Regions from separate parts of the Fusibacter fontis genome, predicted to be linked through region 3. Evidence: riboswitches for the same ligand, from Rfam matches in the RefSeq annotation. Region 3 holds a riboswitch; each other region holds the start of a gene.

Region 1 (3,451 bases), 1.4 Mb from region 3:
ACGAGATACCCTCCACTACCGTGGGCAATTTTCAACGTGTTTTCAGCAAACTGTGGCACGAAAACCATCCCCATCATACCGACACCTGTGACAAATGCAATGGTTAAAATGATGATCATCTGAGCATCTTTAAAGTAATTTAAGTTAATAATCGGGTCTTTTGCACGCTTTTCAGCCCATACAAGGAGCGGCAACAAAATCACAGCACTCGCTAAAAACACATAGACTTCAGCAGATTGAATGCTTTCGGTGAAATGGAAAAAATCGAGATTTGTAAGTGCATACATAAGACTTCCAATAAACCCACCTAAGATCACAGCACCTAAGAAATCAATAGGGGCTTTTTCTTTTGGTTGATAGTTGGGAATGAAGATGCTTAAAATGAGGATAGCGATTGAGATTGGGACATTGATAAAAAAGATGTATCCCCAGTGATCCATGCCAGCGATATCGATGATGAAACTTCCCAGTGTTGGCCCGATAATGGTGGCAACGCCATATATCATACCGACGAAACCAAGCGCCATACCGCGTTTTTCTTCTGGAAAACTCTGCCCAATAACCGTTGTCGCGATTGGCAAGATGCCACCTGCTCCCACAGCTTGAATGACGCGTGCAGTAAGTAGTAGTGGAAAGCTGTCTATGAAATTGGTCATACCACATAAAAGTGATCCAATACCGAAAACGGCAATACCAAATACATAGACTTTTTTATGGCCGATTCGGTCAGCCATCTTGCTCGTAATAGGCATAGAAATGGCATATGCCAATGTATAGATGGTAATCATCCAAATGCCAGTTTTGCTTGCAACGCCAAATCCATCTTGAATAATTTCACGTGCAGGGGAGACGATTCCGCTGTCGATGGCCCCCATGAATATACCGAGTAAAAATAAAACTAAAACCAATGTTTGATTTTTTTTCATGTGAATATCCTTTCTATGATGTTTGATTTTGTGTAAATAAGATGAACATACCAGATGCTGATTTAATTGAACAACGTTCATAATGGACTAAAAAAATAGAATTTCTTTATATGAACACTGTTCATTTTATATGAAGTGAGGACATTTGTCAATTATGAATCGCAATAAAATAACCTCCATGAGCATCGACCTTTCGGGTCAATCTCATGGAGGTTCATTTTCATAAATCACGTATTTAATAACGTTTACTTAATAACGTCAATCGTCTTTCTCATCAATAGGAAGACAGAAGCTGTGATGATCAGTTCTGGGAGCATGTAAGAACCGTTATATACGAAAGAGTACCAAACTGGATGCATCGTCTCAGGTGCATATGAAGCAAAGAAGATAAAACCTGAGAGAAAATGTGCTAAGAATCGGCCTGTTAATCCAATGGTAATGCCTGTCACCACTTTTGAGACAGAAGCACTTTGCTTAATGAAAAATCCTGCCATACCGATCAAACCAAAGGCAAGTGGGTAATCAATGATCACTGAAAGTGGATGCGCTGCATACGGTTCAATGGCAAATTGTAAAAGACCGTAAACTGCTCCAACAAACATTCCTTGAACGCCACCCCAGCGATATGCAAAGATGATGAGTGGCACCATACTGCCAGCGGTAACTGAACCGCCATTGAGCCAAAGGGGTGTTTTGAACTTGATAAAACTTAAAACTGTTGCAATTGCGATCATCATCGCGCCTTCCACGAGCATTTTCGTAGAAAAACCTTTCTTTCTTTCCATAGTAAACCTCCATTTAAATGTATTTCGCATCTAAATGATTCTTAGTGCATAATAAAAAACACGCCTGGAATACAGGCGTGGTCTGATTTTCATTATTCCACACTTTCCTCCGCTAGCTCTAACTAGTTCAGGTTCAAAGGGTTACGCATACGCGCTCTCAGCTTTTAAGCACCCCTAGGTGAATCATTTTTTAGTTTCGTGTTTATGATACCACATTTTGTGGTTCTTGTAAATCTTCACTGTACTGTAAGCGGTACAAATCGTAGTACATGCCGCGTTTAGACAAGAGTTCTTGATGGTTGCCCATCTCTTTAATTTCGCCCTTGCTCATGACGATGATTTGATTCGCATGTTGAATGGTTGAGAGACGGTGTGCCACGATCAAAGTCGTTCGATTTTGAATGATCTTATTGATGGCATCTTGTATTAAGAGTTCTGTCTCTGTATCGATATTTGAAGTTGCTTCGTCGAGAATTAAGATGCCTGGGTTAAAGACCAATGCTCTTGCAAAAGACAAGAGTTGTCGTTGTCCGGCAGAGAGTGTCGCTCCACGCTCGACCACAGGTTCATCATATCCTTTCGGAAGTTTTGAGATAAATCCATGTGCGTTGACGTACTTGGAAATTTCCTCGATGGTCTCCATGGAGATGGATTGATCGTAAAGGCGAATATTGCTCTTAATATCGCCTGAAAATAAGAAGACATCTTGTAAAACAATGCCGATATGTTCTCTTAAATGGTGAATATCCATCTTTTTAATGTCGATGCCGTCCAGTAAAATCTGTCCTCTTTGAATATCGTAAAAACGATTGAGCAAACTGATAATCGTCGTCTTACCCGAACCCGTTGCACCAACAAGAGCGATGGATTCGCCTGCCTTGGCTTTGAAGCTCACGCCTTTGAGCACATAGTCCTCATCGGTCTCAGGATGTTGCATATAACTGAACCAGACGTCTTTAAATTCAATCTCTCCTTTAAATAAGTCTTTTTCAATCTGTAAAGGCATTTGACAGTTTTCGATGCTGCTTTTTTCATCTAGCAATAAAAAAACGCGCTCAGCACTTGCCATGGAAGACTGTAAAATATTGAATTTTTCACTTAAATCCATAATCGGTCTAAAAAACTGTTGGGTATAGGTGATAAATGCAACCAATACGCCCAGTTGAACAGCACCTTTGATGGCCTCACCACCGCCAAACCAAAGAAGTAGCGCCAGTGAGATGGAATAAGCAAAGTTCATCGTCGGTCTAAAGATGGCATATACATGCGTTTCCTCGATGGAGCTGTTGAGAAAATCTTCGTTAATGGCATCAAAATCCTTGTAAATGCCCTTTTCCTTGTTAAAAATCTGAATAATTTTCATACCGTTGATGTTTTCTGCCAAAGTGGCATTGATGCGGGCGATTTTGACTTTCACTTCTCTTTGAACATCACGTGCTTTTCGTCTAAAAATAGAAGCTGCTAAAATTACCAGTGGCATTGTACTAAAGCAGATTAACGTAAGTTTTAGGTCGATTACCGCCATGACCACAACTGTTCCAATCAGAAGAATAAAGTCTTTGATGGAAGTGACGATGACATTGGTAAACATCTCGTTGATATTTTCCATGTCGTTGGAAACTCTCGTTACCAATCGGCCCACGGGGTTTTTATCAAAGAAGCTTAAATCCATATCTTGAAGGTGGCTATATAGCTCTTCTCTCATGGTGTAGATGATCTTTTGACTTGCGAAGTTTAACA
Region 2 (3,451 bases), 970 kb from region 3:
CCTCGCGTACTTTGCCCTTTCAAGATTGGGGTAGTGAGTAACATTTGATAGAATGCGAGCGCAATCAAAGCTCCTATCGCACTGCTTAGTGCAAAAGCCAAGTAAAACAGATGACTGTTTGCAAAGCTTCCATTGAGTATGAGCACCCCTACTGACGCACCGATGAGTCCCGTACCAAAAACCTCACCTAGAAATGCACTCATAGAATTTTTAAATTTAGTATACATAACCCCCGCGATGAGAGCGCCAAATAGACTTCCTGGAAATGCTAATATCGTTCCAGTTCCCATGAGATTTCTCAGTAGTGATATACAAAATGCATTGCCTACGGCATAAAAAGGACCTAGTAAAATCGCCGACAGCACATTGATGAGATGTTGAATTGGGAATGCTTTGATGGGACCGATTGGGATATGAAGCACTCCCGCACTGATCGTTCCTATTGCGATAAATAGTCCTGATAAGACCATCTTACGTGTTGATTTCATCGGATTAATTTCCTCCTAAAACAATAGATTTATTCATACTTATTGACTTAATAAAGTCAAGTCTTCCCCGTTTAACACTTTATTGATCGTCCTCATCGCACACATTTTTCCACACATTGAACACGAATGCGCTTCCTCTGTTGCAATACTTTCTCTATAACGCCTAGCCTTCTCTGGATCGATGGCAAGAGCATACATCGTTTCCCAGTCTATCGCTTGTCTAGCAGCGCTCATCTCATTGTCCCACTGACGTGCACCTTCAATTTTTTTACCTAAATCACCTGCATGTGCAGCGATTTTAAATGCGATCAGCCCCTCAATCATGTCGTCAATATCTGGCAATCTCAAATGTTCTGCTGGTGTTACATAGCACAAAAAGTCAACACCTTTAGAGGCTGCAAGTGCACCACCGATAGCGCCTGTAATATGGTCATATCCTGGTGCGACGTCCGTTACAAGTGGTCCGAGTACATAAAAAGGCGCACCATGACACAGTTTCTTCTGCAAAATGACGTTGCTTTCGATCTCATCGATGGACATATGACCAGGACCTTCAATGATCACTTGGACATCTTTCGCCCATGCGCGTTTGGTGAGTTCGCCTAAAACAATCAGTTCATGAATCTGTGAAGCATCTGTTGAATCGGCGATACTCCCCGGTCTCATGGCATCTCCTAAGCTCAACGTCATATCATATTTACGACAAATGTCGAGTAAATCGTCAAAATGCGACACAAAAGGATTTTCTTTTCCGGTAAGCGTCATCCAAGCAAAGAGAAGCGACCCGCCTCTTGAGACAATATTGGTCAATCTTGGGTTGTTTTTAAATGTTTGCATGGTGTGGCGATTCACGCCTGCGTGTACCGTGATGAAATCTACGCCATCCTTCCCGTGTTGATCCACTACCGCCAAGAACTCTTCTGCCTCAATTTCGGCGAGTTCTTTATCATAAAATCCAAGTGCATCATAAATTGGCACGGTTCCAATCATCGCGGTAGATCGATGGACAAGGTCTTTTCTAAAATCAGCAGTTTTCCCATAATTGCTCAGATCCATGATCCCGTGTGCGCCCATTTCCATCGCTTTAAGCGCTTTGGACATCTCGCAATCATAGTCATGTGCATCTTTTGAAATACCTAAATTGACATTGACCTTCGTCGTCAATCCTTCTCCTACTCCAACAGCTTGTAAATTTACGTGATTTTTGTTAGCGGGTATGACAATTCGCCCCTTTGCCATCTGCTGAACCAGCCAGTTCAGGTCCATCTTTTCAGTTTCTGCTACACGCCTCATTTCTGGAGTGATGATGCCTTTTTTTGCCGCTTCCATCTGCGTGCAATACGTCTTGTTTTCCATAAATCCTCCTTGTCTTGTGCGGTAAAAAGCCGAAAAAAAAACGCGACAAAGGGTCGCGTTAATCGAATGATTCGAATATCTCAGCTTTCCTACGCCAGTATGATCTGGATCAGGTACGAGGGTAAAGAACGAATTCTTTTCTCAGCCATAAAATGGCACCCCTAGTGAGTGATCTTATTAAATTGTTCACGTTTACTGTAACATATTCTTATCAGAAAATCTATTAAATATTCCAGATATTCAATTGTGTATCCACTAGATATTTATCTACATAATCCGCAGTTACTGGTCGGCTAAATAAATATCCCTGCATAAAATCACACTCTTTTGGAGCTAATTTGTTGTATTCTTCTACAGTTTCAACGCCCTCAATCACAACCTTAAATCCAAGTGAATGTGCAATGTACACCAAACTATCAATAATTTTTGAATGCTCATGATGGATAAACCGTTCTTTCAAACTTCGATCAATTTTGATGCTATCCACAGGTAAAAATGTCAAATAATTCAAAGATGAATACCCTGTACCAAAATCATCCAGTGCAATCCGAACGCCAAGCGATTTTAATTGATTGAGTACTTTAATGCTTTCTTCGCGATTTTCAAGTAAGACACTTTCAGTAATTTCTATCTCGATTACAGATGGTTCAAGATGTCTCGCCTCAAGGCACTCTCTTAGAAAATCCACGACTTGTCCATCAATAATTTGCTTGGTGGATACGTTCACTGCAACAGGTAAAATGTCTAAGCCTCTATTCTTCCAGCGCACGATCTGATCGAGCACTTCACAAATCACCCATTTTCCAATATCGAGTATCATCAGAGTTTCTTCAGCCACTGGAATAAACACATCCGGTGCAAGTGAAAAATCTTTGAGTCTTATTAATGCTTCAAAGCCAACGACTTTTTGCGTTTGAACCTCAATAATAGGTTGATATACCATCATAAACAAATCATTTTCTATCGCATCGTGCAATTTTTTCTCAATGCTTACGCGTTTTTCAAACTCAGAGCTCATATGCGCATCATAATAATGTCGTTGATTTTTGCCATTTTTCTTCGCGTGATACATCGCAATATCTGCTTTTGACATCAGATCCATGACGGTGTCTCCATCAAGTGGATATCTCGAAATACCATAACTTGCAGAGATGTGATTTTTGATGGCATCAATTTGAATACCTTGTTTGATTCCATTTGCGACTTGTTCTATGCACGGTTCTATTGCGTTTGGATCAACGGTATTGGGAATTAATATGACGAATTCATCACCACCAAAGCGAAACACTTCTGAACTATCACTCACAGCATGTTCTATTCGTCTTGCAACTTCAGATAATATTTTGTCTCCATAAAGGTGCCCTAAGGAGTCATTGATATTTTTAAAGTTATCTAGATCCAGCAAAATGATGGTTCCAACTTGTTTGTACTGAAGATTCATTTCTAAATTTTCGACAAACTTACGACGGTTGAAAAGACCCGTTAACGCATCGTGTTCTGCTAAATATTGAATGGTGCTTTCTTTATTTAAAATCTCATCATATTGCTGTGTAAGCTGCTTTTCACTTGAAATTAATTGTTTGATGGTTACTTCAAGTTCTTTATTG
Region 3 (3,451 bases):
TGCACCTCCACTAGAATCCGATCCTGCAATCGTCAGAACTTTTGGAATCTCTAAGGTGTAATTTTGAAAGGTCATAGAAGCCTTTTTAAATAACGCTTGAGTTGCTTCTCTAATATGAGGTTTAGAAAAAATAGCTGAAACCACAGCGATGCCACTTAATCCCGTATTTTGTAGTTGTTCGACATTAGACATGTCAATTCCACCGATACCCACTACTGGGATCGTCACGATACGTGTAATTTGTTTGAGTATCGTAAAATCTGTTGGTTGTGCATCGAGTTTGGTATGGGTCGGAAACAATGCGCCGACACCGATATAATCTGCTCCACATTTTTGTGCATGAATGGCTTCTTGAACTGTATGTGCAGAAACTCCGATGATGGCATCTTTCCCAAGAATCTGTCTCGCCTGTTCAATCGAAAGGTCATCTTGTCCAAGATGAACCCCAGAAGCGTTAACGACTCTAGCTACTTCAACATAATCATTGATAATGAGCGGAATATTATGAGCATCCGTAATCGGTTTGATCCTGCGCGCGACTTTGATGAGCGCTTCTTGTGATAACGTTTTGTCCCGAAGTTGTAAAATCGTGATACCTCCTAAAATCGCTTCAGTCACTTTTGATTCAAGCGTTTCATCTGAAGTATCTGTAATTCCGTAAAGCGTGAATTGATAGTTTTGAATTTTTTTAGTAAATTGCATACGACTGTCTCCCTTCTATTGATGTCTTTTCATTGATGTGATTCATTAAAGTATATGTTCAAACTCTGGTTTAAAGGCATGAACTTTAGCACGTTGTTCGAGGATTTCAGGCGTCATTTGACTGATGGCATCGTGAATAAAAACGCGAAGAGAACCTGTTCCTAATTGAGCGCTTTGACATGTCTCAAACGCTATTTCACCAGCAACTCCCATCATAACAGTTGCCATGAGTGCCGCTTCAAGTTGCTGATTTGCCATAGCGCTAAAAGCGCCCATTAAACTTGAAAGCATGCAACCTGTTCCAGTTACTGAATTCATTGATTTGTGACCATTATAGACAAGATAAGTTATCTTTTCGGTTGAGACTAAATCGACACTTCCTGTAGCGACGATCACAGTCCCATCAAAGTACGTGGAAAGTTCGCGGACAATTTTAATGTAATGTTTTTGTGTTGTATCCGTGATACAGTCAGATTCCAGAGCATCGACACCTCTAGATGATGACTCGTGAATGTTGGTTTGTTTGGATAATTCTGAACCATTTGAGTGTGCCTGATCACTTGTGTTTTCTATCGGTTTGGGACACATAAGCGCATGCAATGCTTTGATTTCAGTTAAATTGCCTTTAATAATGGTTGGTTTTAGTTTGCGAATCAATTCGAGAGCCGTGTGCGTTCTCAATTTTGAAACGCTTATGCCGACTGGATCGAGTAATATAGGAAGTTTCAGCTGATTGGCGGTGTTTCCCGCAAGATGCATAGATTCAATGGTGCGATGATTGAGTGTACCTATGTTGATGACGAGGGCGTTGCACAAAGCTGTAATTTCTTCTACTTCTGTGATGTCATCTGCCATGATGGGTGATGCCCCTACTCCAAGTAAAATATTGGCACAATCATTGGCAGTTACATAGTTGGTAATGTTGTGAATCAGCGGCTTTGTCGCTTTAATTTTTGACAGTAACTCAATATTCAAGTGTGTCATAATTGGTCTCCTTTTGCGCAATAAAAAAAGGTTGCCGAGAGCAACCTTCATTCATATGGTCATTCCCTACGTTGGCATTATCCAAATCAGGTACGGTCGAAACTCACAGTTTCCTCTCAGCCCATATATGAGCTCCCGATAGTATTTAATTGTAATGAACGAATATCATATGTTGAGTATATCACACACATATGAATCTTCATAGAGTGAATTGAACTCTTATAGAGGCATTTGAAGGGTCACATCGTATTTTTCCACGAGATGATGTGGATGATAGGACTGTTTCGCTTTTCGGATGCCTTCGATGCCCATGTCTTGTTCTCGATTTAAAAATTCATATTGAGTGCTTGCACTTTCAGCCATAGATTGATTGATCATCGCATATGCGCCTTGATAATCTGAGTCTGCCTTTTCAATGTGAACGAGATAAGTCGTTTTATTGAGTGGTTCACCGATACTAAAAGAGATGGGTTTTTCGTCGATGGTTAGAACAATTCCCTCTACGCCTCTTCTCGAAAATAAATCCCATTGCGTAAAGAGTTCTTTGATGCCGTTAAACTCGTGACATAAATCCATCGAATCTTTGCAACCATTTGCAATACACCAGTTTTTTGCAGCTTTGAGAGCTTCCAGTGCATTAACCGGTGTTATGGATTCACTCTTCATTGCATGTGCATAATTTTTTTTGAACTGATTAACATGATTTTTCTTTTTATGGTATCGATTTCCGGAGAGTTGAGCGAGATTCTGTGATTCATATAGGTAGTCAAAGTCCGCTTCGATTGCCTCGGATTCTATAATAAAGCCGTTATTCTCTAAGAAATTTTGAAAAAATGTACCAATATGTCTCAGTTTTAAAGGAAAGTGATGCGTATGTGCATAATGAATCCACGCTTTAGTCGATTCGAGGAGTGCTTGTGTATTGGAGTAATCTCCTACTGGTTCTGAAAAACTTATTTCACTTGATTCTGTCGAGTGGTATTGATACCAAACGTACCCTTTAATTTCAATATAGTGCAGGCGATGTTTATGTCGCCAAATTGTTAAATTGGTTAAATTAAGATCGTGAATTTCACTTAGATAGTTTTCGTAGTAAGGTTTTAGACTATCATAACTTTCAATTGTAAATGGTTTAAGTCCATCTAATGGGTTCATAATAAGCTCCTTAAAAATATGTCGTCCCGTTTGGAAACGTATTTTGCCATGTATTTATCACTAGAATTGCTGTCAATAAGCATGATTGCCGATTCTACTGGTACCCATAAGACATCATACATGTCTGATGCCTCTGTGCTTTCGCTTTCCACAAGTTTAAACTCTATCCCGCATGTCATCTGGACTTCATCCAATGCATCTCGATATTCCATGATATTTCCCACGACGCGCTGAAGCAGCGTTCGAAAATGAAATTGTTGGTATAAAGATGATTCAATCGCTTGAATATTTGTATCATACGGAATGCCAGGCAGTTTATAGTAATGGTCTTTTTTTATATAAAGGAGTGCAATTTCGTCAGCGGAATTGCGAATAATCGCTCGGATTGCGTGCAATATCTCCCGATCACTTTCTTCAGCAATGCAAGGTAATCCAAAGTCACTTGAGCGTATTTCGCTTAAAACTGGTCCATTTGTAATTTCAATAGGCTTCAGTGTCATTAATAGCTCGTAAAAATTAGCTTCTGAATTGTCGCCTTTACTAAGCGTTACAAAATGATATTTCCTAAATAGCGCTTCTATAGCGTGACACATCTCTAATGAATGCAAAT

Evidence for each region. Region 3 has a riboswitch for thiamine pyrophosphate ahead of ACZ41W_RS03260 (hydroxyethylthiazole kinase). Riboswitches for the same ligand answer to the same signal wherever they lie in the genome.
Region 1: linked by a shared signal. The riboswitch ahead of thiT (energy-coupled thiamine transporter ThiT) and the one ahead of ACZ41W_RS03260 (hydroxyethylthiazole kinase) in region 3 are both predicted to bind thiamine pyrophosphate.
Region 2: linked by a shared signal. The riboswitch ahead of thiC (phosphomethylpyrimidine synthase ThiC) and the one ahead of ACZ41W_RS03260 (hydroxyethylthiazole kinase) in region 3 are both predicted to bind thiamine pyrophosphate.

Annotation. Positions count from the first base shown of each region.
Region 1 covers NZ_AP042445.1:2,634,866-2,638,316, forward strand. Annotated here, with positions in the region: gene ACZ41W_RS11790 (DHA2 family efflux MFS transporter permease subunit) at 1-926, opposite strand, end outside; gene thiT (energy-coupled thiamine transporter ThiT) at 1,172-1,711, opposite strand; TPP riboswitch at 1,798-1,897, opposite strand; gene ACZ41W_RS11800 (ABC transporter ATP-binding protein) at 1,914-3,451, opposite strand, start outside.
Region 2 covers NZ_AP042445.1:1,692,552-1,696,002, forward strand. Annotated here, with positions in the region: gene thiW (energy coupling factor transporter S component ThiW) at 1-488, opposite strand, end outside; gene thiC (phosphomethylpyrimidine synthase ThiC) at 528-1,844, opposite strand; TPP riboswitch at 1,914-2,017, opposite strand; gene ACZ41W_RS07640 (bifunctional diguanylate cyclase/phosphodiesterase) at 2,068-3,451, opposite strand, start outside.
Region 3 covers NZ_AP042445.1:724,363-727,813, forward strand. Annotated here, with positions in the region: gene thiD (bifunctional hydroxymethylpyrimidine kinase/phosphomethylpyrimidine kinase) at 1-702, opposite strand, end outside; gene ACZ41W_RS03260 (hydroxyethylthiazole kinase) at 748-1,686, opposite strand; TPP riboswitch at 1,732-1,835, opposite strand; gene ACZ41W_RS03265 (DUF2156 domain-containing protein) at 1,906-2,841, opposite strand; gene ACZ41W_RS03270 (hypothetical protein) at 2,838-3,451, opposite strand, start outside.